2 regions of the Bradyrhizobium lupini genome follow, and region 2 is predicted to be linked to the other one. Evidence: predicted binding sites of a transcription regulator. Region 2 holds the regulator's gene; the other holds the start of a gene.

Region 1 (16,043 bases), 1.6 Mb from region 2:
CGAGACGATGCCGAAGGCGACCGCGCCGGACGAGAGCAGCACGCCGAGAAAGTTGAAGAAACCCGACCACATCACCGCGACTTCGGCCGGCAGCGAATGGGTGTAGATCACGGTCGCTACCGCGTTGGCGGTGTCGTGGAAGCCGTTGACGAATTCGAAGCCGAGCGCGATCAGCAGCGCGACAAACAAGAGGATGTAGGGCAGATAGCTCGTGACCCGCGTGCCGGTCGCATCGACATCCGAATAGATGCTGTAGGCCACATAGAGCAGGCCCGCGGCGAGGATGCCGAAGAACAGGATCATCGTCAGCGGATTGAAGCCCTTGTCGAGATTTGGCCGCGAGGCCGGCTGGATCGGCGCGGGATCGGCTACCGCGCGGTCGAATGCAACATCGGTCATGTCTGGAGGCCCCTTAACTTTCTGTAGGGGCTATTGTCCGCGATGGATTTGAAGGCTGGATGACAGGCGAGGCATGAAAGGGGTTTTCCCGCCCGTATTCAGGCGGCGCGCGCGGCTTTCTTCTGCAACCCGGCGACGATCTTCAAATCTTCGACAAAGCGCCGATATTCCAGCACCTTGGCTTCCGGATCGGGCAGCCGCAGCAGATAGGACGGGTGCACCGTCACCAGCGCCTTGTGACCGTCGGGCAGGTCGATGAGCCGGCCGCGGTTCTTTCCGATCGGGGTGATCTTGCCGAACACGCTCTGCGCGGCGGTCGCGCCCATCGCGACGATGAGATCGGGCTGGATGACGGAGACCTCCCGCTCATACCACTGCCGGCAGGCCTTTATCTCCGGCGTATTCGGCTTCTGATGCAGGCGAATCTTGCCGCGCGGCACGAATTTGAAGTGTTTCACCGCGTTGGTGACATAGACCTTCTTGCGGTCGACGCCGGCCTCCTGCAGCGCCTTGTCGAGCATCTGGCCGGCTGGACCGACGAAGGGATGGCCGGCGAGGTCTTCCTTGTCGCCAGGTTGTTCGCCGACCAGCATGATATTGGCGGACTTCGGACCCTCGCCGAACACGGTCTGGGTGGCGTCCTTGTAGAGATGGCAGGCGCGGCAGTGGGCGGCCTCCTCGCGGAGCGCTTCGAGATCGTCGGCAGCGGTCTTGCGTTTCATCGGAGCCTCCGGCCGCTTTTGAGGCTTGTGCGGATCGGTTGGGGCATTGGCGATCATGGCGCCGGTCATGCGCTCGGCGTCCTCAATCAGGGGCTTAATGATCGAAGCCTCGGGCAGGTTCCTCCAATATTTCTTCGGCATCTCGGTCTGCATTGCCTTCACCTTCAGGCGGGCCGGATTGAAGATGCTGGCATAGTAGCGCCGCCAGGTTTCCTCCAGCCGGTCTTCGTTCGGCGCCTCGCTCTTGCCGACGCCGGACGTGAACGAGAGCGCGTGGCCATCCCAATGCGCGCACAAATCCGGCGTCAGGATCGACCAGGGCATATCGGCGAAGCGCTTGGCGAAGAACGGCGCGGCGAGCTCGACGATATGATGCTCCGGCTCGAACCAGGCGACGTAGTGTGCTTCGCGTTCCCTGCCGATCTCGCGGAAGCGCACGAAGGCATGCATCTTGTGCTCGTCGCGGTAGACCGCCTTTGCCATGGCCGTGACTTGCGCGACATCGAGATCGGTCGCGACCTCGATGAGGTCGTGATTGTCGTTCAGCCGAAACAGCAGGCGATAGAGGATCGCGAAACGCTCGGGATCGCGATGCAGGATCGCGGCCTTGGCGAGCTCGACGAATTTTGCTGGCACGTTGAAGGTGCTATCGCCACCGGCCGGCAGCGGAGACGGCGAGGGTGGCGCGAACAGCTCCGCTTCGCCGCCCTGCACGGTCCAGGTGACATCGACCGGTTTCATTTGGTGAAGCACGAGGCTACGCGCGGCTTTGCGCCAGCCGTCGAAATCGGTTTCGTTCTCGAGGGTGATGTACTGCATCAGAAGCCAAATCCCAGTTGTGTGGCCTTCGGCTTGAACCGTTCGATCAGCCGTGCCTCGTCGAGGCGGTGCGGCGCGGGCCGGTGATCGCTCAGCACGATGAACGGCAGCGCTTTGTTCCGGGGCACATGCAGCCGCGCGAGATCGGCGACGCGGATGGTGGTCGTGCGGCGCGCCGCGATGATGCGCTCGACCGCCTTGGTGCCGAAGCCCGGCACGCGCAACAATTCCTCGCGGCTGGCCCGGTTGACGTCGAGCGGGAAGCGGTCGCGGTGGCGCAGCGCCCAGGCGAGTTTTGGATCGATGTCGAGCGGCAGCATCGCACTGTCGTCGACGATCTCGCCGACGTCGAAGCCGTAGAACCGCATCAGCCAGTCGGCCTGGTAGAGTCGGTGCTCGCGCAGCAGGGCGGCGCGCGCAGAGGCAGCGCGCGGCTGGCATCGGGGATCGGGCTGAACGCGGAATAATAGACGCGCCTCAGCCTGTATGAACTGTAGAGATTGGCGCTGGTGTGGAGGATAGTGTGGTCGGAGGCCGCGTCGGCGCCGACGATCATCTGCGTGCTTTGGCCGGCCGGTGCGAAGCGCTGCGGCTTGGCTTTCGTCTTCGCGCTACGGCTTTCCTCGGCCTCGTCCAGCTTCAGCCGCAGTCGGCCCATTGTGCGGCGGATCGCGCGCACGTCCTTCTCGGGCGCGAATTGCTGCAGGCTCGTCTCCTGCGGCATCTCGATGTTGATAGAGAGACGGTCGGCATATTTGCCGGCCTCGGAGATCAATGTATCGTCGGCCTCGGGGATTGTTTTGAGATGGATGTAGCCACGGAAGTGATGCTCCTCGCGCAGTTTGCGCGCGACGCTTACCACCTGCTCCATGGTGTAGTCGGGGTTGCGGATGATGCCGGAGGAGAGAAACAGTCCTTCGATGTAATTGCGCCGGTAGAAGTCGAGCGTCAGCTTGACGACTTCGTCGATGGTGAAGCGGGCGCGTGGCACGTTGGAAGAGGCCCGGTTGACGCAATAGAGGCAGTCGTAATTGCAGGCGTTGGTCAGCAGCACCTTGAGCAGCGAGATACAGCGACCGTCCGGCGCGTAGGAATGGCAAATGCCCATGCCGGGCGCGGTCGATCCCATGCCCTTGCCGTCGCTGGAATCCCGCCTCTCGGTGCCGCTGGAGGCGCAAGACGCGTCGTACTTGGCGGCGTCGGCCAGGATTTCCAGCTTGCGTTGCACGTCCATATTGGATCCCTTTGATTCAGCTCATGAATCCCAAGGCCCGCCAATTCGATTGACTCCTGGGGCGTCGTTAGCTTTATATTAGAACATATCATGAACAAATGAGCTAGCCGCTGGTTCTCTTTTTGAGAGCCACCGGCAATCACTCCTGAGGAGCGGCGTATATGAGCGGCGCACGAACAAGCGCGCTTGCAGCCTTGCGCGGCCAGATCGAGCGCATCGAGACGGCGGAGGTCGTGCATCATCGCGACCGTGTCGCGCTCGGCCATCGCGAGGCCGACAGCGCGCTAAAGGGCGGGCTCGCACGCGCGGCAATCCACGAGGTATTTTGCGAAGGACGTCAGGGCGCGGCCGCGACCGGCTTTGTCACCGGACTTGCGGGGCGCATGACGGCACGCAAACCGCTGCTGTGGGTGCGGCAGGATTTTTCAGAAATTGAAACCGGTGCGCTGTCGATGAGCGGGCTCACCGAGATCGGTCTCGATCCGCGCCGTATGGTGATGGTGCGCGCCGCCGACGTGGAGAGTGCGTTGCGCACGTCGGCCGATGCGCTCGCCTGCGACGCGCTGGGCGCCGTCGTGCTCGAGCTCTGGGGTGAGACCAGGCAGTTCGATCTTGTGGCGAGCCGCAAGCTGACGCTGGCTGCGCAGTCTTCCGGTGTCACCGGCTTGCTGCTGCGGATGGCCGCACAACCTTTGCCATCGACCGCGGAGACCAGATGGATGCTGCGCGCGGCGCATTCGCCGCCGGGCGCGATGTGGAGCGCCTGGGGCGCGCCGCGCTTCGATGCCGAGCTCTTGCGCAATCGTCATGGCCCGTGCGGCCGGTGGATCATGGAATGGAAATGTGATGAGTGCCAGTTCTCTGAATCGTCGACGTATCCTCAGCCTGTGGCTGCCGCGCCTGCCTATCGACCGGATCCAGCGGTTCTTCGGCAACGTCGGACTGCATAAAAACAATGAGCCCAGCATCGTCGTCGCCAAGGACAGCAACGCGCTGGTGATCCATGCGCTGGACGAGGCCGCCGAGCGCCTCGGGCTGCATATCGGCCAGCCCTTGGCCAATGCCCGGGCGATGTGTCCGGATCTAAAGGTGTTCGATGCCGATGCCGTGGCCGATGCCAAGACGATCGGCGACATCGCCGACTGGTGCGACCGCTTCACGCCGCTGGTGGCGCTCGATCCGCCGCACGGGCTGTTCCTCGACATCACCGGCTGCGCGCATCTGTTCGGCGGCGAGGCTACGCTGTTGCAAACCCTTGTCCGTGCCCTCGATCGCCAGGGCTTTGCCGTCAGCGCGGCGATCGCCGGCACCTCGGTCTGCGCGCGCACGCTGACGCGGCAGGCATCCGGTAGCATCGTTGCCAATGGCGGGGAGGCGGCGGCAATCAGCCGGTTTCCAGTGTCCGCGCTTGGTGCGGGTGAGGCCATCAGCACCGGCCTGCGCCGCGCCGGCCTGAAAACCATCGGCGATGTCGCCTCGCGCACGCCGAGCGAAATCACGGCGCGGTTCGGTGCGCGGTTCTCCACGCTGCTTGCGCACGCGCTGGGACAGGGCGATGCGCCGATCAATCCACGAAAGCCGCTGCCCGATTACATCGTAGAGAAACGCTTTGCCGAGCCGATCGCGACCGACACCATGATCGCGATGACGCTGTCGCGCCTCGCCGACACGCTGATCGCGTCGATGGAGAAGCAGGGCAAGGGCGCGCGACGGTTAGAAGCCACATTCTTCCGTACCGACGGCGCGGTGCGCGCCATCATGGTCGAAACCGGACGTCCCGTGACGCGGAGCGCGGTCGTCGACCGGCTGTTCCGCGAGCGTCTCGATGCACTCGCCGATCCCCTCGATCCCGGCTTCGGCTTCGACATGGTGCGGCTGTCGGCAAGCCGCACCGAGATCGTGGTGCAGGAGCAGCGCGATCTCGACGCCCATGTCCACGACAATGACGAGCTTGCCGCGCTGATCGACCGCATCGCCGCGCGCATCGGCGGAAAGCGCGTCGTCGTGCACCTGCCTGAGGATACCCATATCCCTGAATGTGCGGTGCTGGCGGCGCCTGCCCAGCATCATCTCGCCGTGGCCATGCAGGCCGAATGGCCCGCGCGCACCGAGGGTGAGCCGCCGCTGCGTCCGTTGCGGTTGTTCGACAAGCCTGAGCCGATCAATGTGCCGTTCGCGACCGTGCCCGACGGGCCGCCGCATCAATTCACCTGGCGCCGCGCGCAGCATGCGGTGGTGCGGGTGGAGGGCCCCGAGCGCATCGCCATGGAATGGTGGCGGCAGGACGGCAAGCAACTGACACGGGATTATTTTCGTATCGAGGATGCCGAAGGCCTACGCTTCTGGATCTTTCGCGACGGTCTTTACGAGGGGGAGTGCTTCGACGACGACGGCAAGCCCGCTCCTCCCGGTTGGTATGTGCACGGTCTCTTCGCATGAACACGCCCGCTTATGCCGAGATCGGCATCACCACGAATTTCTCCTTCCTGCGCGGCGGCTCGGATCCGCGCGACTATGTACACCAGGCCAGCATCCTGGGCATTCCCGCGATCGGCATTGCCGATCACAACACGCTCGCCGGTGTGGTGCGTGCCTACAAGGAGCTCGACAATGACAAGGTGCTGCACAAGCCGAAGCTTCTGATCGGCACCCGCATCGTCTTCATCGACGGCACGCCGGATATCCTGGTCTATCCGTGTGACCGCGCCGCCTATGGCCGGCTGTGCCAGCTTCTCACCCGGGGCAAGCGCGGCGACGACATCACGCGGATCGCGAAGGGCGAATGCCATCTCACCTTCGCCGATCTCCTTGCGTTTTCCGAAGGCCAGCTCCTGATCCTGACGCTGCCGCATCGCTTCGATGCGGCGCAAGCGCAGGACATCCTCGCCAAGCTGAAGGCAAGTCGCGCCGAGGGCGTGTGGCTGGCGGCGAGTCTGGTCTATCGCGGCGACGATCGCCGTCGCCTCGCGCAGCTCGATGATCTCGCCGCAAAAGCAAAAGTGCCGCTGCTTGCGACCAACGAGGTGCTCTATCACCACCCCGCGCGCCGTCCCCTCCAGGACGTTCTGACCTGCATCCGGGAAAAGACCACGATCGAGGCGGTCGGCCGGAAGCTGGAAGCCAATGCCGAGCGATTTCTGAAGACGCCCAGGGAGATGGCGCGGCTGTTCCGCGATTTCCCCGAAGCTATCGCGGAGACCATGCGCTTTGCGGACAAGATCACCTTCTCGCTCGACCAGCTCAAATACCAGTATCCGGATGAGCCGGTGCCACCGGGGAAGACCGCGCAGGGGCATCTGGAGGATCTGACCTGGGCCGGTGTCGACAAATATTTCGGCGGCAAGATCGACGACAAGCTGCGCGCCACCCTGAAGAAAGAACTCGCGCTGATCGCCGATCTGAAATACGCGCATTACTTCCTCACCGTGCACGACATCGTGCATTACGCCCGCAGCCAGAACATTTTGTGCCAGGGGCGGGGATCGGCGGCGAATTCGGCGGTCTGCTACGTGCTCGGCATCACCTCGGTCGACCCGACCAAGGTCGATCTGCTGTTCGAGCGCTTCATCTCCAAGGAGCGGCTGGAGCCGCCCGACATCGACGTCGATTTCGAGCATTCGCGGCGCGAGGAGGTGATGCAATATGTCTATCGCCGTTACGGCCGCCATCGCGCTGCGATCATCGCCACCATCATTCATTATCGCCCGCGCAGCGCCATCCGCGACGTCGGCAAGGCGCTGGGCCTGACCGAGGACGTCACCGCGGCCCTTGCCGACACCGTCTGGGGAAGCTGGGGCAAGGGCCTCAACGACATGCAGGTCAGGCAGGCCGGCCTCGATCCGCAAAATTCAATGATCAACCTCGCAGTCGAGCTCGCGACCGAGCTGATCGAATTCCCCCGTCATCTGTCCCAGCATGTCGGCGGCTATGTGCTCACGCAGGACCGGCTCGACACCTATGTGCCGATCGGCAATGCCGCGATGGACGATCGCACCTTCATCGAATGGGACAAGGACGATGTCGACGCACTCAGCATGATGAAGGTCGACGTGCTCGCGCTGGGCATGCTGACCTGCATCCGCAAGTGCTTTGATCTGATCGAGCAGCACAAGGGCGAACGCTGGATGCTGGCGAGCGTCCCGCAGGATGATTCCAAAGTCTACGACATGCTGTGCGACGGGGAGTCGCTCGGCGTGTTCCAGGTCGAGAGCCGCGCCCAGATGAACATGTTGCCCCGGCTGAAGCCACGGACCTTCTACGATCTCGTCATCGAGGTCGCGATCGTGCGGCCTGGTCCGATCCAGGGCGACATGGTGCATCCTTATCTGCGGCGGCGGAACGGCTTGGAAAAAGTGAACTATCCATCGCCGTCACCGGAGCATGGCGACAAGGACGAGCTTTACAGAGTGCTGCACAAGACCCTCGGCGTGCCCTTGTTCCAGGAGCAGGCGATGCGGATCGCGATCGAGGCCGCGAAGTTCACGGCCGAGGAGGCCAACGGCCTGCGCCGTGCGATGGCAACGTTCCGCAATGTCGGCACCATCGGCAAGTTCGAAGACAAGATGATCGGCAACATGATCGCACGCGGTTATGCGCCTGATTTTGCCAGGAACTGTTTCGAACAGATCAAGGGTTTTGGCAGCTACGGTTTTCCGGAGAGCCATGCCGCAAGCTTCGCGCAGCTTGTCTATATCTCCTCATGGCTGAAGCATTATCACCCTGATGCATTCTGCTGCGGCCTCCTGAACTCGCAGCCGATGGGTTTTTACGCCCCGGCGCAGATCGTCAGCGACGCTCGCAAGAATGGCGTCGAGGTGCGCGATATCGATGTGTCCTACAGTTTTGCGCAGAACACGCTGGAAGAAGGAAGTAGCAAATATTGCGCCGTGCGCCTGGGCTTCCGCCAGATCGACGGTTTTCATTGGCTCGATGAGGATGAGGAAAGGCTGAAAAGAGGCGCGTCCCGGAATGACCGTGTGGAGAGAGCGCCCGACTGGGCCGACCGCATCGTCTCCGCGCGCAACCGCCGGCCCTTCACCTCGCTGGAAGATTTCGCCCGCGACACCGGACTGCCCAAGCGCGCGCTGATCCTGCTTGCCGATGCCGACGCGTTTCGCTCGCTCGGGCTCGATCGCCGCGAGGCGCTGTGGCAGGTGCGGCGCCTGCCCGACGATGTGCCGCTGCCGCTGTTCGAGGTGGCCACCGCACGCGAGCAGCCGGACGAGCACGCCAGGCCGTTGCCGGTGATGCCGCGCGCCGAACAGGTGGTCGCGGACTACCAGACCATTCGCCTTTCGCTCAAAGGCCATCCGATTGAATTTTTGCGGGAGATGTTTACGCGCGAGCGCATCGTCGCCTGCAAGGACATCAATCACGACAACGAGCGGCGCCGTGTCCGCTGTGCCGGCGTCGTGCTGGTACGGCAGCGGCCGGGCAGCGCCAGCGGCGTCGTGTTCATGACACTGGAGGACGAAACCGGCATCGCCAATGTCGTGGTGTGGCCGAAGATCATGGAGCAGTACCGGAAGGAGGTGATGGGCGCACGCCTCATCCTGGTCGAGGGCTACATCCAGAGCAGTCCCGAAAAGGTGACGCATCTGATCGCCCAGCGGATGATCGACCGTTCGCACGATCTGGTCGGCCTTGCCAACGACGCCCTCGGCCGCAAGCATCCGGTGCCGGCAGGCGCCACCGTGGTCGAACCGCTCAACGACGACCCCCGCGCCCACACGGATGCGCCCGCGCAAAAAATCCGTCATCCCCGCAATGTCCGCATCCTGCCGCCGTCGCGGGATTTTCATTGAGGGTGGGGGCCGCGCCCTCTCGCCCCGTCATTGCGAGCGCAGCGAAGCAATCCAGACTGTCACCGCGGAGAAATACTGGATTTGCTTCGCTACGCTCGCAATGACGAGTTTGTTCTAAAAATTCACCCGGTTCGAGATCGCGCCGTCCACCACCAGATTGGAGCCCGTGGTGAACCCCGACACCGGGCTCGCCAGAAACACCGCTGCGCTCGCGATCTCCTGCGGCGTCGCCATGCGGCCGGTGGGGTTACGCTTCATCGCATCATTGTAGCGCTCGGGCATGTTATGCTCGATCGTATTCCAGACGCCGCCCTTGAAATAGACCGTGCCTGGCGAGACCACGTTGACGCGGATCTTCTTCTTCGCGTACTGCCGTGCCAGCCCCTTGGCCATGTGGATTAACGCAGCCTTGATCGGGCCGTAGGAACTCGCCGTGTCCGCTTGCGCCGCGGAGATCGATGAGATGATCACGAAGGCGGCGTCGCCACCCTTGTCGCCACTAGCCTCGAGGAACGGCCGCGCGGCGTCGAACGCGTGCACGGCGCCGAGCAGGTCGAGTCGAAAATTCTGCTCCCACGACGCGGCATCATGGCCTTGTGCCATTGCGCCCGCGTTAGAGAACAGCATGTCGATGCCGCCAAGCTCCTTTGCAGCATTCTCGATCCAGGATTTCAGTGCCGCGCCGTCCGTGACATCCACCGGACCGCCGGTCGCGCGGATCCCGCTGGCCTTCAACTCCGTAACCGTGGCGGCAACCTGGTCCGCGTTGCGTGCACACACCGCGACATTGCTGCCTTCGCCGGCCAGCGTCGCCGCAATCGCCCGCCCGATGCCGCGCGTCCCGCCAAGTACGATGGCGTTCTTGCCTTTGAGACCGAGATCCATTGGTTGGTTTTCCTTTTTTGTTGGTCGCAGCTAGTGTAGCTGTTTCGAGAGATGCCCAAAAGCCTCCACATCGTCATTGCGAGGAGCTCTTGCGACGAAGCAATCCAGACTGCCACCGCGGAAAGACTCTGGATTGCTTCGCTTCGCTCGCAATGACCGTGTGGAAACAGCGGCCCTCACTCCGGTGCCGCCCCCACCGGCGGGCCGCCGGGCGGGCGGTGCAGGAATGTCAGTGAGACGTAGGCGCCGGCCCAGGAGCCGATCGCCGCGAAAGCCACATAGAAAGCGTTTTCGGTGTAGCTGATCACCGCATAGGAGGAGAGCATGTACCAGACCGCGCTCCAGTTCGCCGCGGGCACGCGCTTGCGCGCGATCACGGCCGAGGTGAACATGACATAGACCGCGTCGGTGGCCGCCGTTGCGATGAACACGGCGCCTGCGGTGAGAGGATCGATGGCGGCCATTGCATGTCCTTGTGTGCTAATGCGATGGTCGCAAACTAAAGGGAGAGAAGGGTCATGCAAAGCCCCACCGAGATTCTCAGCAACATCTGGACCCCCGCTGGCGGTGACGCCGCCGCGCTCGCGCGCGTCCGGCTGACGGGCGAGGAGCCGCAGATCCCGTCCTCATTTCGCGTCGCAATTGCCGGCCAGACAACGATCGCCGCCGCCGGCCTTGCCGCCGCCGAAATCTGGAGATTGCGCAGCGGCGAAGCGCAGGACGTCAGCGTCGACCTGCGCCATGCCGTCGCCGAATGCCGCTCCGAGCGCTACTTGCGCGTCGACGACAAGCCGCCGCCGCCCGCTTGGGACGCCATCGCCGGCGTCTACAGAACCGGCGACAACCGCTTCGTCCGCTGCCACACCAATTTCCCGCATCATCGCGACGCCGTCTGCAAGGTGCTCGGCTGCGAACCCGAGCGCGAGAAGGTGCAGGCCGCATTGATGCAATGGAAGAGCGAGGATTTCGAGACTGCGACCTACGCCGCGGGCGGCGTCGTTGCCCTGATGCGTTCGTACGACGAATGGTCGGCGCTGCCGCAGGCCCGCGCGCTCGCCGAATTGCCGCTGGTCTCGATCGAGAAGATCGGCGAGGCCCCGCCGAAGCCATGGCCGCAACGATTGCCAAAAGGCGATCGCCCGCTCGCAGGCCTGCGCGTGCTCGATCTCTCTCGCGTCATCGCGGGGCCCGTCGCCGGCCGCACGCTCGCCGCGCATGGCGCGGATGTGCTGCTCGTGTCAGGCCCCGAACTGCCGGCCATTCCGTGGCTGACCATCGACACCGGGCGCGGCAAGCTCACCACCTTCATCGAGCTGAAAAGCGAGGCCGGGCGTGCGCAGTTGCGCGAGCTCTTGAGAGACGCCGATATCTTCTCGCAAGGCTATCGCCCGCGCGCGCTTGCCGCTCTCGGCTTCACGCCGGAGGACGCAGCGACAATCAACCCCGGCATCGTCTACGTAACGCTGTCAGCCTATGGCCATGCCGGTCCCTGGGCTGAACGGCGCGGCTTCGATTCGCTGGTGCAGACCACGACCGGGTTCAACCATGCCGAAGGACAGGCTGCCGGCATCGATGGACCGAAGGAATTGCCGGCGCAGATGCTCGACCACGCCACCGGCTATCTGATGGCGTTCGGCGCGATGATGGCCAAGGCCCGCCAGGCCCGCGAAGGCGGCAGCTGGCACGTGCGCGTGTCGCTGGCGCAGACCGGGCGCTGGCTGTGGAATCTCGGACGGCTCGAAAAGGGCCTGAATACCCCGGATATTACGGGCGAGGCCGTACATGCTGCATTCATCGAGGGCATGCCATCTGGCTTCGGCACGTTGAAGGCGGTGCGCCATTCGGCACTGCTGTCGAAGACGCCGGCGCAATGGAGCCGTCCGGCGATGCCGCTCGGCAGTCATCCGGCAGAGTGGCCTGCGATAAGCTGACGTGAAGCTGACGTGTCGCAAATTTTTAACGCAAACTGAAAGGCGCCCGGCGTTTTTTAGGTTGTTTGAAATCACAATTCGGCACTATTAGCGCGACCGATGACGCAGGCATCCGCCGGTATCATCGCAGACATGACCGGGCCCCATGGTAGTTGAAAATACCAAGCGATTGCAGGTGCTTACAAAACAACGGGTAATTACATCCGTAGTTTTACTAGCTCTTGCCGGTGCCGGGGCCTACGGCTTCCTCTATGCGGGAGCCAAGGAGAAGAGCCACTCCGAGATCTCCAGCCAATCGCGCAGAAATGCGCAGAACTTCACGCCGACGCCGTCCGAATGGGCGACGCTGACGATCGAGCCGGTCAAGGCCAAGACCTTCCGCGCCGAGTATGTCACCGAGGGCAAGGTCGCAGTCGACGAGGACCGTTCGACGCCGGTGTTTTCACCCTATGCAGGCCGGGTGACCAAGCTGCTCGCCAAGCCAGGCGAGGTGCTGAAGCAAGGCCAACCGCTGTTCACGATCGAGGCCGCCGACACCGTGCAGGCCCAGAACGATTTCATTGCAGCGATGAGCTCGCAGAACAAGGCCAAGTCGGCGATCGATCTTGCCGATATCCAGTTCAAGCGCGCCAAGGACCTCTACGAGGGCCATGCCATCCCACTGAAGGACTATCAGCAGGCGGAAGCGACCCAGGTTCAAGCGCAGAACGACATGCGCTCCTCGGCGACAGCGCTGGAAGCCGCGCGCAACAAGCTGCGGATCCTCGGCTTCACCGACGAGACCATCAAGGCGTTCCAGGACAAAGGCGTCATCAATCCGGAAGTCACGATCTATTCGCCAATCGCAGGCACGGTCGTGCAGCGTAAAATTGGCCCCGGCCAGTACGTCAATTCCGGCGCCAGCGATCCGGTCTTCGTGGTCGGCGATCTCTCCACCGTCTGGCTCACCGCCTTCGTGCGCGAGAGCGATGCGGCTGCCGTGTGCGTCGGGCAGGACATCAGCGTCAACGTGATGGCGCTGCCAGGCCGCCCCTTGACCGCCAAGGTCAACTACGTCGCCGCCGCGATCGATCCGAACACCCGTCGCCTGCTGGTCCGCGCCACCATCGACAACAAGGACGGTCTGCTGAAGCCGGAGATGTTCGCCAACGTAACGATCTATTCGTCCGGCGACCGCGCCGCGCCGGCGGTACCGAAGCAGGCCTTGATCTACGAAGCCGACAAGGTCCGCCTCTGGGTGGCACGCGAGGACAAGTCGGTCGAGCTGCGCGAGATCAAGATCGGTCTCATCAATGGCAATCTCGTCGAGGTCACCAGCAATCTCAAGCCCGGCGAGCAGGTGGTCACCAAAGGCAGCCTGTTCATCGACCGCGCCGCGTCCGGCAGCTGATCGACGGGCCGGGAAAAGACAAGCTGAAGACCTGAATGGATCGCCTCGTCGCCCTTGCCGTCAACCGGCGCTTCCTGATGGTCGGGATGTTCGTCGCCGTCCTCATCGGCGGCCTGATCGCGTTCAACCAGCTCAACATCGAGGCTTACCCCGATCCGACTCCGCCGATGGTCGACATCGTGACGCAGAGCCCGGGCCTGTCGGCGGAGGAGATCGAGCGCTACATCACCATTCCGATCGAGACCCAGGTCGCGGGTCTGAAGAACGTGACGACCATTCGCACCATCTCGCTCTACGGGCTTTCCGACGTCAAACTGCAGTTCTCTTTCGCCTACACCTATGACGAGGCGTTGCAGCAGGTCTTGAACCGCCTGGCGCAGCTCGCGCCGCTGCCCGGCAATGTGCAGCCGCAGATCTCGCCGCTCAGTCCAATTGGCGAAATCTTCCGCTACCGTCTCGTCGGCCCGCCGAACTACAGCGTGCTCGACCTCAAGACCATCCAGGACTGGATTCTCCAGCGGCGCTTCCGTGCCGTGCCCGGCGTGATCGACGTCACCGGATGGGGCGGCAAGAGCAAGACCTACGAGCTCCAGGTCGACTTCAACAAGCTGGTCGCCAACGGCCTGACGCTGCCGCAATTGCTCCAGGCGGTCGGCAATTCCAACGTCAATGTCGGCGGCAACACCGTCAATATCGGTCAGCAATCGGCCGTGGTGCGCGGCGTCGGCCTGATCCGCTCGATCGACGACCTCGCCAACACCATGGTCTCGCAGACCAACGGCAATCCGGTGCTGGTCAAGGACGTCGCCACCGTCACCGTCGGCCAGAAGCCCCGTCTCGGCATCGCCGGCCTCGATGAGTCCGACGACATCGTGCAAGGCATCGTCCTGATGCGCCGCGGCGAGCAGAGCTCGCCAACCATCAAGCGCGTCCACCAACTCGTTCAAACCATCAACGACTCCAGCATCCTGCCGCCCGGCGTGCGCATCGAGCGCATCTATGACCGCGGCGACCTGATCGACCTCACGACCCACACTGTGCTCCACAACATGGTGATCGGAATTCTGCTGATCGTGTTGCTGCAGTGGATATTCCTCGGCGATCTCCGCAGTGCGCTGATCGTCGGCGCCACCATTCCGTTCGCGCTGTTCTTCGCGGTGATCATCCTGGTGCTACGGGGGAATCGGCGAACCTGTTGTCGGTCGGCGCGATCGATTTCGGCCTGATCGTCGATGCCACCGTCATCATGGTGGAGGCGATCTTCCGGCGCCTGACGCAGACGACGCCGATGTCGGAATCCGAGCAGATGTCGTCCGAGACGCTGTTCGGCATGAAAAGCCACGCCATCCTCAGCGCGGCGGCCGATGTCTCTCGTTCGATCTTCTTCGCCGCGGCCATCATCATCGCGGCCTTCCTGCCGCTGTTCACGCTCTCCGGCGTCGAGGGCAACATCTTCGGACCGATGGCCCGGACCTATGCCTACGCGCTGGCCGGCGGTCTGCTTGCGACGTTCACCGTCACTCCTGCGCTGTCGGCGATCATTCTGCCGGCGCATGTTCATGAGACCGAGACCAGGGTGATGCTGATCCTGCATCGGATCTACATGCCGGTGCTGCATTGGGCGGTCGCCAACCGCGGCATCATGCTCGGTGGCGCGTTCGGCCTCGTACTGATGACGGTTGCGCTCAGCCGCTTGCTTGGCCTCGAATTCCTGCCGAAGCTGGAGGAGGGCAATCTCTGGATCCGCGCCACGCTGCCGCCGACCATCTCGCTTCAGGAAGGCAACTCCTACGTCAACGAAATGCGCAAGGTGATCCGCGCGCGGCCTGAAGTGGAATCCGTGGTGTCGCAGCACGGCCGCCCCGATGACGGCACCGACGCCGCCGGCTTCTTCAACGCCGAGTTCTTCGCGCCCCTCAAGCCCGCCAGCCAATGGCCCGGCACCCGCGACAAGGAAGAGTTGACCGCGCAACTGCTCAAGCAGCTTGACGATCGCTTCCCCGGCGTCGAGTTCAACTTCTCGCAATATCTCCAGGACAATGTCTCCGAAGCCGTTTCCGGCGTGAAGGGCGAGAACTCGATCAAGCTGTTCGGCAGCGATCTCCAGGCGCTGACCGACACCGCCAACAAGATCAAGTCGGTGCTATCAACCGTGCAGGGCGTCACCGACCTTGCCGTGTTCACCTCACTGGGGCAGCCGACCATCCAGATCGATATCAACCGTGCCAAGGCCGCGCGCTATGGCCTCGCGCCGGGCGACATCAACGCCACCATCAAGGTCGCGATCGGCGGCGACACCGCCGGTGACATCTACGAGGCAGGAAGCGACCGCCACTTCCCGATCATCGTTCGTCTTGCGCCGGAATTCCGCAGGAGCGCCGAGGCGATCCAGAATTTGCGGATCGGTGCGCCCGGACCGAACGGCACCGTCACGCAGATCCCCCTGAGCGAGGTCGCCACCATCAGCCTCGTCTCGGGTGCGGCCTACATTTATCGCGAGCAGCAGGAGCGCTATCTGCCGATCAAGTTCTCGGTACGTGAACGCGACCTCGGCAGCGCCATCCGCGAGGCGCAGCAGAAGATCGCCGCTCAGGTGCAACTGCCGCCCGGCGCGCACATGGACTGGGTCGGCGAATTCGGCAATCTCCAGGACGCGATCCGGCGATTGTCGATCGTGGTGCCGATCTCGCTGGCGCTGATCGGCGTCCTGCTCTGGTTCAATTTCGGCTCGATGACCGACACGCTGCTCGCCATGAGCGTGATTCCGATGGCCATCTTCGGCGGCGTGCTCGGTCTCTTGATCACAGGTACCGCCTTCAGTGTCTCGGCGGCGATCGGCTTCATCGCGCTGTTCGGCAT
Region 2 (16,043 bases):
TGTCGAGACGGCGATCGTCAACGTGAGCTCTCGACGGCTTCGGCGAGGCGTATGGCCGCTTGCTCCGGCTTGATCGTCTTGTTCTTCACGTACTCCGTGATCACGTCGATCATCGCTGCGGTCATGCCGTTTTCCTGCGCCATGTTGTGCGCAAGGCTGAGGACGGCCTGATTGCTGGCAATCGCGTCTTTCAGGGCTGCTGCGGTCCGCCGTTGCCCGTCCGACCAGCCTTCGCCGGAGAGATCGACATCGGTGCGCACGGGGATCGATCCCGTGATCTGCGAATACATAGTCTGGATCGCCGGATCCATGACGAGCTGGGCCATCAGCGTCTGGCCGGCCTGCAGGTCGGGCTCCTTGCGCTGCCAGAATATGAAGGCATCGGCATTCAACAGGAAGACCGGCTTGCTATTGTCGCTCGGGCCCGGGGCGATGATGAAGTCCTCGAACTTGAAGCCGGCGTTGCGCAAGACGCCCTGCGCCCACCCGCCCATGATCATCATCCCCATGTCGCCGTCGACAAAGCGCTTCAAGTTGGTCGAAAAGTGCTGGGCGCCGACGTTGGGGTCCATCCAGTCGGCAATCTTGCGCACCTGTACGAAGGCAGCCTTTATCTCGGGGCCCTCCAGGGCCTTCTTGTCGAGATTCATGATGGCTGCGCGGTAAGCGGTGGGGCTGATGCCCGCCAAAGCGGCCTCGAATTTCTGGCCGTCGTCCGGGCGGGTGCCACCGTTGGCGATGGGATAGGGGACGCCGCCTGCTTTCATCTTCTCGGCGAGGTCGTTGAACTCAGCCCATGTGACGGGGACCTTGTCGGCCTTGGCCTTGTCCATCGCGCGTTTGGAGAGAAACAGCATGTTGGTGCTGTAGATCTGCAACGGCAGTGCAATCCACTTGCCCCCCGGCTTGTGCAATTTTGCAAGATCCGGAGCGACAACCTTTTCGTAGCCGGCGGCAGCGACGACGGCATCGAGATCGACGGTTGGGGCAATCTTGGACCAGGCCGCGATCTCGGGACCTTTGAGCTGCGAGCAGGCCGGCGGATCGCCGGCCATGATCTGGGCACGCAGCTTGTTCATCATCTCGGTGGTGAAGCCGGGGACGGGCGAGTGCTGCCAAACCCCGCCTTTCTCCTCGAATTTCTTGCCGAGTGCCGTGATGGCCGCCCCATCGCTACCTGCGGACCATTGCGAGATCGCAGTCAGACGCGGCTTGATCGCGCCTTGCGCGCGGGCGAATGCCGGCAGCGCGAGCGCGGCCGCAGATCCGGCGAGCAGTTGGCGCCTTGTTGTCGTGATCGGCATGGCAATTTCCTCCCGGTGTGAACTCTTTCGCGCGAGAGCCGCGCGGCATCAGGTACGTCAGGCGGCCTCGGCCGATGCGGCCGGCATGCCGCCGCGGCAAGCGAGGCAGAAAGATGCGAATGCCAGCGCCGCCCGCGGATCGTTGCCGTTCGACGGCGGCACGAAAGCGAGCGACACTTGCGCGTGTTTGCGGCCGCCCAACAGGCTGGCGTCGATCCCCTCGACGAGCGCGTTGCGATCGTCCTCGGTGAGGAGGACGGCCAGCCGCTGATCGCGACGCCCTTGCATGGCTTCACGTTCAGCGTATTGCCGATCGCAAGGCCAAGCCGGAACAGCCGCCGGCGCAATTCCTGCCGCACGCGCGACGAGAGCGGCATCGCGGTCACCCACTCGCTGCCGAGCTCAAGCAACTCGGCTTCCGCGACGCCAAGAAGCTCGGCCAAAGCGGGAAGCGACGTATAAGCCTCGACGCAGCCATGATGACCGCAGCGGCAAATTGGTCCGTCGGCTCCGAACACCATGTGGCCGAGCTCGACCGGCTGGAGGGCATCGTCCTCGACCGCGTCATCCATCCAGGTGCCCGCGACGCCCTGACCGACGAAGACGAAGAGATGCGCGCCGCTGAATGGATAATGCTCCGTGCGGCAACGGTGAAAGATGGCGTGCGCGACGACCGAATTGGTGAACTCGACCCGCACGCCGGGAAGCGTCTCGCCGAACATCTCGCTGATCCGCCCGACATCGCAGGGAATGATCGGATTGCCTGACGCGCCCAGCCGGCCGAGACCCGGGATCGAGACGCCGATCTGTGCGAGGGGGATACGTCGACGCCGCGTCCACTCGCGCAGCAATGTCATCGCTTCGCGAAACGCCCGGCCGACCGTCGCGACGGTCGGCGTCTTCGGCAGCGGCACATGCCCGGTGTAGTGCAGTTCGCCCGACAGGCCCCCGACCCCGACGCTGAGCCGCTGAGTGGTCAGCTCGAACGCCGCGAGCGCCACCGCTTTATCGAGTGACACGAGGCCCGTCGGGCCGCCGACATAAGGGGCAGGGCGCCGCACTTCCTCGATCAGGCCTTCGGCCTTCAGATCCAACAGGATGCGCGACAGGCTCGCTTCCGACAGGCGCACGGCCTTGGCCAGCGGCGGGCGAAACGACGCGCCTGACTGAAGCAGATGAATCAAAATGGCAGCACGCGTCTGCCGCCGACTTCTCGGCTGCTCCGGCATTTCCATCCCTGTCGTCATTCTTACTTAGAGTAAGAATTTGCGCGCGAAGCGTCTCAACGTCAAGCGTCGGCCGAGGCATTGCGCTGACTTGTTGTTGTGCGCGGCAGCAAGATTGTCTCAGCGCAAACAAAAGCGGCGCCATCTTGTGATGGCGCCGCTTCGAAAGCCGTGATGGGCTCGAGCTTACTTCCGGTTGTTGATCGCGACGTAGTCGCGGCGGGTGACGCCGGTGTAGAGCTGGCGCGGACGGCCGATCTTCTGCTGCGGATCCTCGATCATTTCGCTCCACTGGCTGATCCAGCCGACGGTGCGGGCGACCGCGAACAGCACGGTGAACATCGAGACCGGGAAGCCCATCGCCTTCAGCGTGATGCCCGAATAGAAGTCGACGTTCGGGTAGAGCTTGCGGTCGATGAAGTACTGGTCGCTGAGCGCGATCTTCTCGAGCTCGAGCGCCACCTTCAGCATCGGATCGTCGCCATGGCCGGTCTCCTTGAGCACGGCGTGACACATCTTCTGCATGATCTTGGCGCGCGGATCGTAGTTCTTGTAGACGCGGTGACCGAAGCCCATGAGGCGGACTTCAGAGTTCTTGTCCTTCACCTTGGCGATGAACTCGGGGATCTTGTCGACCGAGCCGATCTCGGCGAGCATCGCGAGCGCTGCTTCGTTGGCGCCGCCATGGGCCGGGCCCCACAGGCAGGCGATGCCGGCCGCGATGCAGGCGAACGGGTTGGCGCCGGAGGAGCCGGCGATACGCACGGTTGAGGTCGAGGCGTTCTGCTCGTGGTCGGCGTGCAGGATGAAGATCTTGTCCAGCGCGTCAGCCAGCACCGGGTTGATCTTGTAGTCCTCGCACGGCACGGCAAAGCACATGTGCAGGAAGTTCTCGGCGAACTTCAGCGAGTTTTTCGGATACACGAAGGGCTGGCCGACCGTGTATTTGTAGGCCATCGCAGCCAACGTCGGGATCTTGGCGATCATGCGCATGGAGGCGATCATGCGCTGCTTCGGATCGTTGATGTCGGTTGAGTCGTGATAGAACGCGGCGAGCGCGCCGACAGCCGCTACCATGATCGCCATCGGATGGGCGTCGCGGCGGAAGCCCTGGAAGAAGCGGGCCATCTGCTCGTGCACCATCGTGTGATGGATCACGCGGTCGTCGAAATCCTTCTTCTGCGCGGCGGTCGGAAGCTCCCCGAACAGCAGCAGATAGCAGGTCTCGAGGAAGTCGCCATTCTCGGCGAGCTGTTCGATCGGATAGCCGCGGTATTCCAGCACGCCCGCGTCACCGTCGATATAGGTGATCTTGGACTGGCAGCTCGCGGTCGAGGTGAAGCCCGGGTCGTAGGTGAACAGGCCGGACTGGCCGTAGAGCTTGCCGATATCGATGACGTCGGGCCCGACGCTGCCGCTGTGGATCGGAAGATCGAAATTCTTGTTTCCGACCGTCAGTGTGGCGGTCTTATTGCTTGGTTTTGCGTCCATCAGAGGTCCCCGATGTATGGTGAAACGGGCCGGACCCGGAGGCCCCGATGAGATATCGCGGGGCAGGCCGGATGTTCCAGAAGGTACGGCTGAGATGGGTATATTATTGCTGTGTGCGCTGCAAGATGGCGCCACGCATGGTCGACTTACGTCGTAGCCTGGTCCTTGGGCCCGGTCCTTAGCGCGGTCCTAGGCCTATTCCGTGGCCTGATCTTTAAGCCGGCCCAGGCTTTCCTGGCGTCCCAAGACGTCCAAAACCTCGAATATGCCGGGCGACGTCGTCCGTCCCGTCAGCGCGGCCCGCAGCGGCTGGGCGACCGCGCCGAGCTTGAGACTATTTTCCTCGGCAAAGGCGCGCAGCGCGGCTTCCGCATTGGCCGCGCTCCACGTCTCGACTTTCTCCAGCGCGGAATGAAGCTGGCCGATCAGCTTGCGGTTCTCAGGCGTCAGCAGCGCCGCCGCCTTCGGGTCAAGCTCCAGCGGCCGGTCCGCGAAAATGAAATAGGCGCTGTCGATCAGCTCGATCAGCGTCTTGGCGCGCTCCTTCAGGGCCGGCATGGCCTTCAGGAGCTGCGCGCGCGTGGTGTCGTTTAACTTGGCCTTAAGCTCGTCGCGGCTGGGCACGACGTGGTCGAGCACGTCCTCGAACATCTTCACGAGTGATTGATCGTCGGCATTGCGGATGTAGTGGCCGTTGAGGTTTTCCAGCTTGGCAAAATCGAAGCGCGCTGCTGCGCGGCCGACGCTGGCAAGATCGAACGCCGCGATCATCTCCTCCGTCGAGAAGATTTCCTGGTCGCCATGGCTCCAGCCGAGCCGGACGAGATAGTTGCGGAGCGCGGACGGGAGGTACCCCATGGCGCGGTAGGCATCGACGCCAAGCGCGCCGTGCCTCTTGGAGAGCTTTGAGCCGTCCGGGCCATGGATCAGGGGGATGTGGGACATGCTCGGCAGCGTCCAGCCCATCGCGTCGTAGATCTGCTTTTGGCGGGCCGCGTTGATCAAATGGTCGTCGCCGCGGATGACGTGGGTGACGCCCATGTCGTGGTCGTCGACCACGACAGCGAGCATGTAGGTCGGGTTGCCATCGCCGCGCAGCAGGACGAGGTCATCCAGATTCTCGTTCTGCCAGACCACGCGGCCCTGGACCTGGTCCTCGATCACGGTCTCGCCGGTCTGGGGCGCACGGAGCCGGATGGTGGGCTTTACGTCGGTCGGGGCCGTCGCCGGATCGCGGTCGCGCCACAGGCCGTCATAGAGGCGCGTGCGCCCCTCTGCGCGCGCCTTCTCGCGCATCGCGGTGAGCTCCTCGGCGGTGGCGTAGCAGCGATAGGCCTTGCCGTCGGCGAGCAGCTGCTCGGCGACCTCGCGGTGGCGGGCGGCGCGGCTGAACTGGTAGATGACGTCGCCATCCCAGCCGAGCTCCAGCCATTTCAGGCCGTCGAGGATGGCGCCGATCGCGGCCTCGGTGGAGCGCTCCCGGTCGGTGTCCTCGATCCGGAGCAGCATCTTGCCGCCGTGCTTCTTCGCATAGAGCCAGTTGAACAGCGCCGTGCGCGCGCCCCGATATGGAGGAAGCCGGTCGGCGAAGGAGCGAAACGGGTGACGACGGGAGAGGTCATTCTTGGCAGGGCCTATGCATTGGAGGCGGTGGTATATAACAGGACCGGAGCATAACTAAAGCCCGGCAGCGGACCGCCAGGGGTTGCTTGAGACCTTGCCTAAGCCCTTGGCTCAGCCAAGGGAATTTGGCAGAAGGGCCGCTGATTTCCCTACAGGATTTTCGTAATGACAGAACCGGTGGCGAACGAGGTTGGGCGCGATTTCATTCGTGACATCATCCAGGCCGACCTCGAGCAGGCCAAATACAAGGAGATCGTGACCCGGTTCCCGCCGGAGCCGAACGGTTATCTCCATATCGGCCACGCCAAGTCGATCGCGCTCAATTTCGGCATCGCCCAAGAGTTTCCGGGCCGTTGCCATCTGCGCTTCGACGACACCAATCCGGTCAAGGAAGAGCAGGAATATATCGATTCCATCCAGGCCGACGTGCGCTGGCTCGGCTTCGACTGGGGCAAGAACCTGTTCTTCGCTTCGGACTATTTCGACCGCCTCTACGAATGGGCGGAGCAGCTGATCCGCGACGGGCTCGCCTATGTCGATGACCAGACCCAGGAGCAGATTCGTCTCGCGCGCGGCACGCTGACCGAGCCCGGCAAGAACTCGCCGTTCCGCGATCGCACCGTGGATGAAAACCTCGACCTGTTCCGTCGCATGAAGGCGGGCGAATTCCCGAACGGCGCGCGCGTGCTGCGGGCCAAGATCGACATGGGTGCGGGCAACATCAATCTGCGCGACCCCGTGCTGTACCGCATCCTGCATGCGCACCATCCGCGCACCGGGACCAAGTGGAGCATCTATCCAAGCTACGACTATGCCCACGGCCAGTCGGATGCCATCGAAGGCATCACGCACTCGATCTGCACGCTGGAGTTCGAGGACCATCGGCCGCTCTACGACTGGTTCATCGAGAAGCTGCCGGTGCCCTCGAAGCCGCACCAGTACGAATTCGCGCGGCTGAACCTGACCTACACGCTGCTGTCCAAGCGTGTGCTGACCCAGCTCGTCCGCGAGGGCCATGTCGCGGGCTGGGACGACCCGCGCATGCCCACCATGGCGGGCATGCGCCGCCGCGGCGTGCCGCCGGCCGCGCTTCGCGAATTCGTCAAGCGCATCGGCGTTGCGAAAGCCAATAGCGTGGTCGACGTCGGCATGCTGGAATTCTGCATCCGCGAGGAATTGAACCGCACGTCGCAGCGGCGCATGGCGGTGCTTAAGCCGCTCAAGGTCGTGATCGAGAATTATCCCGAGGGGCAGACCGAGGAGCTCGAGGCGATCAACCATCCGGATGATCCCTCCGCCGGCACCCGCAAGATCACGTTCGGTCGTGAGCTCTATATCGAGCAGGACGACTTCATGGAGAACCCGCCGAAAAAGTTCTTCCGTCTGTCGCCGGGCAACGAGGTGCGGCTGCGCTACGCCTATTTCGTCAAGTGCACCGGCGTGATCAAGAACGATGCCGGCGAGGTGGTGGAGCTGCGCTGCACCTACGATCCCGCGACCAAGGGCGGCAACGCGCCCGATGGCCGCAAGGTCAAGGCCACCATGCACTGGCTGCCGGCGGCGACATCCGTGCCCGCGGAAATCCGCATCTACAATCAGCTGTTTGCCAAACCGAGCCCGGACGCCTCGAACTTCGCCGCCGACCTCAATCCGCAGTCACTGGAAATTCTCGCTAATGCCCGCGTCGAGGCATCGGTCGCGGAAAGCAATTCGACCGAGCCGATGCAGTTCGAGCGCCAGGGCTATTTCGTGCGCGACAAGGACTCGACGTCCGACAGACCGGTATTTTCCAGGACTATCGGTCTGCGCGACACGTTCGCGAAGGAAGTTGCCAAAGGCTGAAAAGAGCTGCGAGACCACAATGAGCAACGAAGCCGACGCTATCGTTTCCGGCATCATCGCGAAATGGCGCGCCGGCTTCGCCACGCTCGATGCGGCCGCGCTCTCATCGCTCTATGCGAGGAATGCCTTCTTCTTCGGCTCCAACCCAAAGCTCTACCGGGGCAGGGCCGGCGTCGCAGACTATTTCAACGGCCTGCCGCGCTGGCGCAAGCCGAGCGCGGTGTTTTCCGAGGTGACGGCGGCGCAGGCAGGTCCTGATCTGATCAATATGGCCGCGACCATCTCGTTCGATCTCGCCGGCGAACGCCCCGATTTCTCGGTCAAGATGAGCTGGGTCATCATGCGCGAGGACGGCGAGTGGAAGATCGTCAATCACCATGCTTCGTCGCAGGCGCCGCTGATCTGACGAGCGGGCACACGGCTTCGTCATTCTCGTGAGAGAACGAACGTGCTCCCCGCGCGTTGGGGTGGGTCCAACAAGGAACCCACCATGCAGAACATCGCAGAGCATATGGAAGTGATCGGCGCCGACGGCGTCCACATCGGCACCGTCGACAAGGTCGAAGGCAATCGCATCAAGCTGACCAAGAAGGACAGCGGCGAGGGCAGCCACAAGGGCCATCATCACTTCATCGACAAGGGCCTCGTCGCCGATATCGAGGGCAACAAGGTCAGGCTGTCGGCCAAGGCGGATGTGGCCGTGACGATGGAAGAGGAAAAGTAGCGGCCGCGCCCCTTCGTTCCTGATCCGTACCGCTATCCGCCCACCTGCACGTTCCGGTAGCTTCTGGCTTCGTTGCGTATCATCGAGTGCAGGGAATGGCCGAGCCGGGCCGGCCGGTACGATCGCAGGGGATCGCGGGGACGTGGCCCGCGGGCCGCGCCGCGTCCGCGGGCGGCCTCGCGCCTGCAGGCCTCGACCTCTGGACATCGCTGGCCGAGACCCTCCGCGCCTGGCTGCGCGCCGAGGCGGGCGCCGGGCGGCTGTTGCCGTGGGTGCCCGTCGCGTTTGGCTGCGGCATCGCGCTTTATTTCTCTGCCGATCATGAGCCGGTGCTGTGGGTCGTTGCCACGACCGCCATCGCGCTCCTGCTTGGCGCGGCTCTGTTGCGGCGGAGCCGGCTGTTCGCCCCGGCCATCATGATCGCGGCGGTCGCGGCCGGCTTTGCCGTCGCAACCTGGAAGACGGCGCGCATCGCCCACCCGGTGCTGGCAAGGGCGCTCTATTCGGTGTCGTTGTCGGGCTTCGTCGAGGCTCGCGACATCCGCGAGCGTACCGATCGTTTCGTGCTGCGCGTCACGGCGATGGAGGCGCAGCGCAGCGACGTCAGGCTCGAGCGCGTGCGCCTGTCGGTCCGCAAGGGCACCGCGCCGGAGGTCGGTAGCTTCGTTCAGCTGAAGGCACGGCTGATGCCGCCACTCGCGCCGGTGCGGCCCGGCAGCTACGACTTTTCGCGTGACATGTTCTTCCAGGGCATCGGCGCCTCCGGCTTCGCGATGGGCGCCATCACGGTGGCGTCGCCGCCTGAGACCGGCGGCTTACGGCTGCGTTACGCGGCCTTCATGCAAGGCCTGCGCGATGCGATCGATGCCCGCATCCGGGCGACGCTCGACGGCGACAATCGGGCGATCGCGACCGCGCTGCTCACCGGGCGGCGCGATGCGATCACCACGCCCGTCAACGATGCGATGTTCATCTCCGGCCTCGGCCACGTGCTCTCGATCTCCGGTTATCACATGGCCGTCGTTGCCGGCGTCGTGTTCTTCGCGGTGCGCGCGCTGCTCGCTCTGATCCCCGGATTGGCGGCCGGCTTCGCCATCAAGAAATGGTCGGCCGCCGCCGCGCTGGTCGCCGCTGCGTTCTACCTGCTGCTGTCGGGCGCGGAGGTCGCCACGCAAAGGTCGTTCTTCATGACGGCGGTGGTGCTGATCGCGGTGATGGTCGATCGCCGCGCCATCACCTTCCGCACGCTTGCTGTGGCTGCGCTGATCGTGCTGGCGGTCGCGCCGGAAGCGCTGGTGCATCCGAGTTTTCAGATGTCGTTTGCGGCAACGCTCGGCTTGGTCGCACTGGTGCAGATCGGCATGCCCAATTTGTTTGCCTCGCCGGACAATTCGGCGACTGCGCGCATTGCGATGTGGGGTGGGCGCGAGATTGCGATGCTGTTCATGGCTTCGCTGATTGCGGGACTTGCGACCACGCCCTATGCCGCCTTTCATTTCCACCGTGTCACGCCGTTCGGCGTGCTCGCCAATCTCGGCGCGATGCCGGTGGTCTCTGCGCTGGTGATGCCGGCGGGGCTGTTGGGGCTGCTTGCTGCGCCGTTCGGGCTGGACAGCGTGTTCTGGTGGGTGATGGGGATTGGCATCGAGTGGATGGTCGCGGTCTCGCGCTGGGTCGCGTCCTTGCCGGGCGCGGTGGGCCGCATCCCGGCGTTCGGGATCGCGCCGCTGATCGCGGCGAGCCTGGGAATCATTGTGCTCGGCTTGTTGCGCACGCCGCTGCGCTGGTCCGGCGCCCTGGTGCTGCTGGCAGCGATCCTCTGGGGACTGTCGGCGCGGCAGCCCGACATCCTGATTGCCGGGGATGGCGCCAGCGTCGCGGTGCGGGGCAGGGACGGATATCTGCACCTGATCAGGACGAACAAGGACAGCTTTCTGCTCAAGGAATGGCTCGCTGCCGACGCCGATCCGCGCGATGCGGGCAGAGCCTCGCTTGCCGATGGCGTGTCCTGCGACGAATCCGGCTGCGTGACGCCACTGGCCGACGGGAGGCTGGTCGCGCTGGCACTGCGCGTCGACGCTCTCGCAGACGATTGCAGTCGGGCCGCCCTGGTGGTGACGACGTCCCGCGCCGCCCGATTGCGCGGCGATGGTGGTCGATCGGCAGCGGCTCGCCAGCCAGAGCGCGCTGGCGCTGACGCAGCGTGGTGACGGTTTTGTGGTTCAGGCAGTGAGGGCGAGAGGCACGAGCCGCCCCTGGTTGCCGGCCGGCGCCGGCGAGGGTGATTTCGACGGCAGCCTCGCGCCAAAGTCGACCGCGCCTCGCATCAAGGACGCAACGCCGGCGGACACCGATCTGCAAGCCGACGATTGATCTGATGGTGCGGAGCAACGCAGTGGTTCGGTGCGTCCGTTCGGATCTGCGGGGTGCAAACCACACCATCTCGCCGGCCACGGCCGGCGATGGCGATTCAATCCTGACCTCCGACTTCGTAGCCGGAGGGCGGCTCTGTCAGCCGATCGGCAGGTGCGTGACGGTCGGCTGCCTGTCGGCGGTGATCTGCGCCTTGTGCTCGCGCTCGGTGACCGACTGAGTCACCGGCAGTTGCAGCACCGTCGCGCGCTGGCCTTCGACGAGCTGCGTCACCAGCACGTATTTGCCGTCGGGGAATTCGATCGCATCATGATGGCGGTCGGGAACGTGCGGATCGATCTTGCCGAACTTGCCCACGCGGGAATTGATGGTGCGCGTCCAGATCCAGCGATTGTCGTAGCGGACGTCGTCGGCGAAGGCGAGCTCCGTCCCCGGCAGCAGGCAGACGGCAACAGACGGATCGGCTGCAGAGGCGAAGCCGCGCGTCGAGGTGCCGCGGAAGCTTGTCGTGACGATCGTCTCGCCGACTTCGGCGGGGCGCGACGCGACGGCATGTAGGCTGTAGTCACACATCGGGTGCTCCTCATGCTGGGATAGCAACCCGCGTCTCTTATCGAGGCGCAGGCCTCTATCAGAGTGGAAGCACGAACGCTCTGCTTGGTTGTGGGCAAATCTGCGGCTGGCTTCCGCAAGCCGCGATCACATTATCTTTCCCGAATTCAATAGGAACAAAGCTCGCCGCGATGCATTCGGGAGGCGCGTACGCGAACATTGCCAACTTGGCTGCAACGGCCGAACTTGACCGCTGGTCGCTGTTTCCTCGAACAACCGAGCCGCGAAGCGGTGCTGCTTGAAGCGGTGCTGCTTCGTCGGCGTGGCGAGGAGCCAGCGTTGGAGGAGGGGCCGGATAGTCTGTGCAGAACCAGAAAGGCTATCCAGCCGGAGCGGACGATGATCCGCTCCAATCTCTGACCGGCGATGCCGATCGGAAGCGCGCGAGGCGCCAAGCACCTCCGGCATGAAGTGCTTCCGATATGAAGTACTGCCGATAGAAAGACTCCCGGTATCAGTACTTCCGGTAAAGCCCGATCAGCTTGCCCTGAATCTTCACCCGGTTGGGCGGCAGGATGCGGACCTCATAGGCCGCGTTGGCGGGCTCGAGCGCGATCGAGGCGCCGCGACGGCGGAAGCGCTTCAGCGTCGCTTCCTCGTCGTCGATCAGCGCCACCACGATGTCGCCGGTATCGGCGCTCTCGTTGCGCTGGATCAGGGCCATGTCGCCGTCGAGAATGCCGGCTTCGACCATCGAGTCGCCGCGCACTTCCAGCGCGTAATGCTCGCCCGAGCCGAGCATGTCAGGCGGTACGCTGATAGTATGGCTGCGGGTCTGCAACGCCTCGATCGGCGTGCCGGCCGCGATGCGGCCCATCACCGGCACCGCGACGGGACGTTCGCCCTCGTCAGCGGGCAGGCTCGCGCTCGCACGCACCTTGCCGAGATTGCCCTCGATGACGCTCGGCGTGAAGCCGCGGCGGCTGCCAGCGGCTGCCTGGAGCTCCGGCAGCTTGATGACTTCAATCGCACGGGCGCGGTTGGGCAGGCGTCGGATGAAGCCACGCTCCTCGAGCGCCGTGATCAGGCGATGGATGCCCGACTTCGAGCGCAGATCGAGCGCATCCTTCATCTCGTCGAAGGAGGGCGGCACGCCGCTTTCCTTCAGACGTTCACTGATGAACCGCAGAAGCTCGTATTGTTTGCGCGTTAACATCTCGACCAAAGTCCCCCGGTTGATGTCGTCCGATTCCGAGACGCTGAATTCGGCCATAAGCCGCTGCATGCTCGAAACAAATCATGAACAGACACTATATGTTCGATACATGTTCCGCAACTGCTTAATTTACCGTGAACAGAGCAAAGTGCGCGGAACGCGCGTTGCGGGGGCGCTCAGACGGGGAGCCGCAACACTTCGCAAGCCGTGCCGGCTTCGGCCTTCGGCGCGAATGGTGCGCGGACGAGAAGTACCTGTGCTGCAGCGAGATCTGCAAGCAGCGAAGAGTCCTGATGATTGACGGGAACAACGACGCGTGTGCCATCGTCACGCTCCTCAAGATGCGCGCGCAGATAGTCCTCGCGCTGGTCGTTGGCGCCGACGTCGCGGCCGAGCACGGCGCGTTCACGGCGATGGTGAATCACTGAACGGCCCGACAGGGCGCGAATCAGCGGCACCATGAACAGGAAAGCGCACACGTAGGACGATACGGGATTGCCCGGCAGGCCGATCACACCCATTGCGCCGAGTCGCCCGTGCATCATTGGCTTGCCTGGCCGCATCGCGATCTTCCAGAACGCCATCGCGATGCCTTCGTCCCGCAGTGCCTGCTGGACCAGATCGTGGTCGCCGACCGATGCGCCGCCGGTCGTGATCAGGACGTCGGCGCCGCTCTCGCGGGCGCGGCGGATGCCGGCGGTGGTCGCCTCCAGCGTGTCGGCGGCAATACCGAGGTCGATGGTCTCGGCGCCCTCGCTGCGGGCGAGCGCGTGCAGGGCGTAGCCGTTGGAATAGACGATCTGGCCGTGGCCGGGCGTGGTGCCCGGCATCACCAGCTCGTCGCCGGTGGCGAGAATCGCGACTTTCGGACGCCTGACAACGGCAAGGTGCGGATGATCCATCCCGGCGGCGAGCGCGAGGTCTCGCTCGGTCAAACGGCTTCCTTGCGCAGGAGCACGTCGCCCTCGCGGAAATCGACGCCGGCGGGGCGGATGTGCCGGCCGGCGATTGCGGCTTCCTTGATCGTGATCCGCTTGCCGGCGGCGACCGTGTCCTCCTGGATCACGACGGCGTCCGCGCCAAAGGGAACGACGCCGCCGGTGAAGATCCGCACGGCCTCGCCGGCTCCGACCGTCCCCTCGAACGGTCGGCCCGCTGCGACTTCGCCGATGACGGTGAGCTCCGAATCGATCGTCGCGGCATCGGCCGCGCGCACCGCGTAGCCGTCCATCGCCGACATCGCCTGCGGCGGCTGCGTGCGCCGCGCCACGACGTCACGCGCGAGCACGCGATGGTAGGCCTCGTCGAGGGAAATCATTTCTTCCGGCAGCGGCTCTGCACCCGCCAGCACCGCGGCAAGCGCGTCAGAAACCGGCATCAAGGCCACGGCGAAAACTCCTGCTCGGCACGTTCGGGCGAATGTTCCGCACGTCTTCTAGCCGAGCGCAGGCGCAGAGGCAAAAGCGGCTGAGCAGGCACAGTCATCCCGCCCCTTCACATTGTTCCGGAAGGCAGGATCAAGCGCGTCGCGGCATGATCCGAAGGAGGTCACAGATCGGCAGGAGAGTGGTCATGGAAGCGACGAAAATCATGGCAAGGCGAGAACGCGCCATGGCCTGAATCGATCAGCTCCCTGCCTGCCCGGGAGTTACGTCGGGCGCCTTGGATCCCTGATCCTTGTCGGGCAGCGGGTCGGCTTGGGATTTCAGGTCGGCGGCCTTGCTCACAAGCTTGGCGGAAAGGTCCGAATCTGAAGTTGTCCTCGCGAATTCAAGAAGAAGAGAGGCCTGCTTGGTGAGGTAGGTTTTGCCCAGCACGATGATGCATCCGTCCGTAGAAGTCCCAACGGACTCTAAGAGTCCGGAAGGCGGTATTCCGTTCCCGGAACTCTGTATAAAAATGTACAAAGTGATCCGGTTCCTCAATTTTTCAAAATTGGTCCGTCGGGCCGTGCCGTCGTGGGTTTCGCGACAACGGACCGTCGTCAAATGCCCAATGCCTTCAATGCGTTCCCGACGTCACGCGGCGAGGTCACATGCACCGCCGTCAAGCCGCGCGCGCGCGCTCCCTCGATGTTTTCGGCAAGATCGTCGAAGAACACGATGCGCCCGGCGGGCACGCCGATCGCCGCAACGACGTGGTCGAAGGCCTCCGCATCCGGTTTGCGCAGGCCGATGCTGGACGACAAATACAGCTCGCGGAAATGGCCGAGGAGGTCGGCATATTCCCTCGAGAAATGGTCCACGTGCGGCCGGTTGGTGTTGGAGAAAGCATAGAGCGGCATCTGTTTCGCTGCGCGCGGCAGCAGCTCGGCGATGTCAGGCATTTCGCCGGCGAAAATCGCGTTCCAGCCTTCCAGGAACTGCGCATCCGAAATGCCGATTCCGAGCGAGGCTCGCAATGAGGCGAAATAGTCCTCATCGCTGATCTTCCCCATCTCGTGCAACCGATAGGCTTCGCTGTCCCGCACATAGCGCGCGACGATGGCTTCGGGCTTGCAGCCGGCATGTCCCGCCCAGCAGGCGATCGCCTTGGAGAAATCGATATCGAGCACGACGCGGCCGAGATCGAACAGGAGCGCATCCGCGCTGCCGGGAGAGAGCGATGTCACCTGCGTCCTTTCACTCAGTATCGATACGGCTCGTGGTCGAACAGCGGAAACGCGCTGAACACACTCGGCGCGTTGGTTGCGGTCGCCTGGTGCAGGCAGGATTTGTTGACCTCGGCGAACGAGGTCGCACCCAAGAGGCCGAGGCAGCGCAGCACTTCGTCCTCGAGCAGTTCCAGCATGCGCGCCACGCCGGCTTCGCCGGCCGCCGCCAGCGCCCAGCATTGCAGCCGGCCGATGCCGACGAGGTCGGCGCCCGCCGCGATCGCCTTGACGATGTCGGTGCCGCGACAGACACCGCCATCGACCATGATCTTGGCGCGGCCGTTCACGGCGTCGACGATCTCGGGCAGCACGTGCATGGCGCCGCGACCGTGATCGAGCTGACGGCCGCCATGGTTGGAGACGTAGATCCATTCGACGCCGTGATCGATCGCGATCAGCGCGTCCTCCGGCGTCGCGATGCCCTTGAGGATCAGCGGGATCTTGAACTTGTCCTTGATCATCTTCACCGTCCGCCACTCCAGACCCTTCTGGTAATCGCCCCCGGTGGCGCGCAAGCGGCTCTCGCGAACGTAGCGCTTGGCGATGTCACGTTCGCGGCGGCTGTAGTGGGCGGTGTCGACGGTCAGGCAGAAGGCGGCGTAGGCGTTCTTCTCGGCCCGGCTGACGACGTCGGCGACGAAGGCGTCATCGCCGCGCACATAGAGCTGGTAGAGCCGCAGCGCGTCGGACGCAGCTTCGGCGGTCTTTTCTAGGCCGGGCTCGGACACCGAACTGAGCATGTGCGCCGCACCGAAAGTGCCGCAGGCGCGTGCCACGCTCGCCGCACCATCCGGATCGAAGATCTGGAGCGCGCCGACCGGGGCGAGGACCACGGGCAGGCGCATCTTGCGGCCGAACTGTTCGACCGAACCTGTAACCTTGCGAACATCGCGCAGCACGCGCGGGCGGAAAGCGATCTCGTCCAGCGCCATGCGGTTGCGACGCATCGTGGTCTCGGTCTCGGCCGCGCCGACGATATAGTCCCATGCATTCTGGTTGAGGTTGGCGCGGGCTTTCCGGATGAATTCATGCAGATTCT

What was found. The regulator LexA, encoded in region 2, represses DNA repair genes until DNA is damaged. The targets are predictions, from matches to a motif close to TGTTCNNNNTGTGTTCNG.
Region 1: AB3L03_RS06590 (ImuA family protein) is a predicted target of LexA. The motif match lies at 3,254-3,271, and genes of this name have one in related genera.

The regions. Positions count from the first base shown of each region.
Region 1 is NZ_CP162553.1:1,301,430-1,317,472, reverse strand. It holds partial or broken gene AB3L03_RS06605 (inorganic phosphate transporter) at 1-399, opposite strand, end outside; gene AB3L03_RS06600 (UdgX family uracil-DNA binding protein) at 498-1,940, opposite strand; partial or broken gene AB3L03_RS06595 (putative DNA modification/repair radical SAM protein) at 1,940-3,174, opposite strand; gene AB3L03_RS06590 (ImuA family protein) at 3,336-4,124, shown strand; gene AB3L03_RS06585 (DNA polymerase Y family protein) at 4,021-5,613, shown strand; gene AB3L03_RS06580 (error-prone DNA polymerase) at 5,610-8,978, shown strand; gene AB3L03_RS06575 (SDR family NAD(P)-dependent oxidoreductase) at 9,093-9,863, opposite strand; gene AB3L03_RS06570 (hypothetical protein) at 10,040-10,327, opposite strand; gene AB3L03_RS06565 (CoA transferase) at 10,382-11,794, shown strand; gene AB3L03_RS06560 (efflux RND transporter periplasmic adaptor subunit) at 11,940-13,184, shown strand; partial or broken gene AB3L03_RS06555 (efflux RND transporter permease subunit) at 13,220-16,043, shown strand, end outside.
Region 2 is NZ_CP162553.1:7,542,795-7,558,837, forward strand. It holds gene AB3L03_RS36305 (carbohydrate ABC transporter permease) at 1-21, opposite strand, end outside; gene AB3L03_RS36310 (ABC transporter substrate-binding protein) at 18-1,304, opposite strand; partial or broken gene AB3L03_RS36315 (ROK family transcriptional regulator) at 1,362-2,539, opposite strand; gene gltA (citrate synthase) at 2,717-4,021, opposite strand; partial or broken gene gltX (glutamate--tRNA ligase) at 4,217-5,643, opposite strand; gene AB3L03_RS36330 (glutamine--tRNA ligase/YqeY domain fusion protein) at 5,810-7,486, shown strand; gene AB3L03_RS36335 (nuclear transport factor 2 family protein) at 7,506-7,892, shown strand; gene AB3L03_RS36340 (DUF2171 domain-containing protein) at 7,977-8,210, shown strand; partial or broken gene AB3L03_RS36345 (ComEC/Rec2 family competence protein) at 8,306-10,583, shown strand; gene AB3L03_RS36350 (hypothetical protein) at 10,722-11,156, opposite strand; gene lexA (transcriptional repressor LexA) at 11,650-12,351, opposite strand; partial or broken gene glp (gephyrin-like molybdotransferase Glp) at 12,528-13,738, opposite strand; gene AB3L03_RS36365 (hypothetical protein) at 13,977-14,168, opposite strand; gene AB3L03_RS36370 (HAD family phosphatase) at 14,336-14,962, opposite strand; gene AB3L03_RS36375 (alpha-hydroxy acid oxidase) at 14,977-16,043, opposite strand, start outside.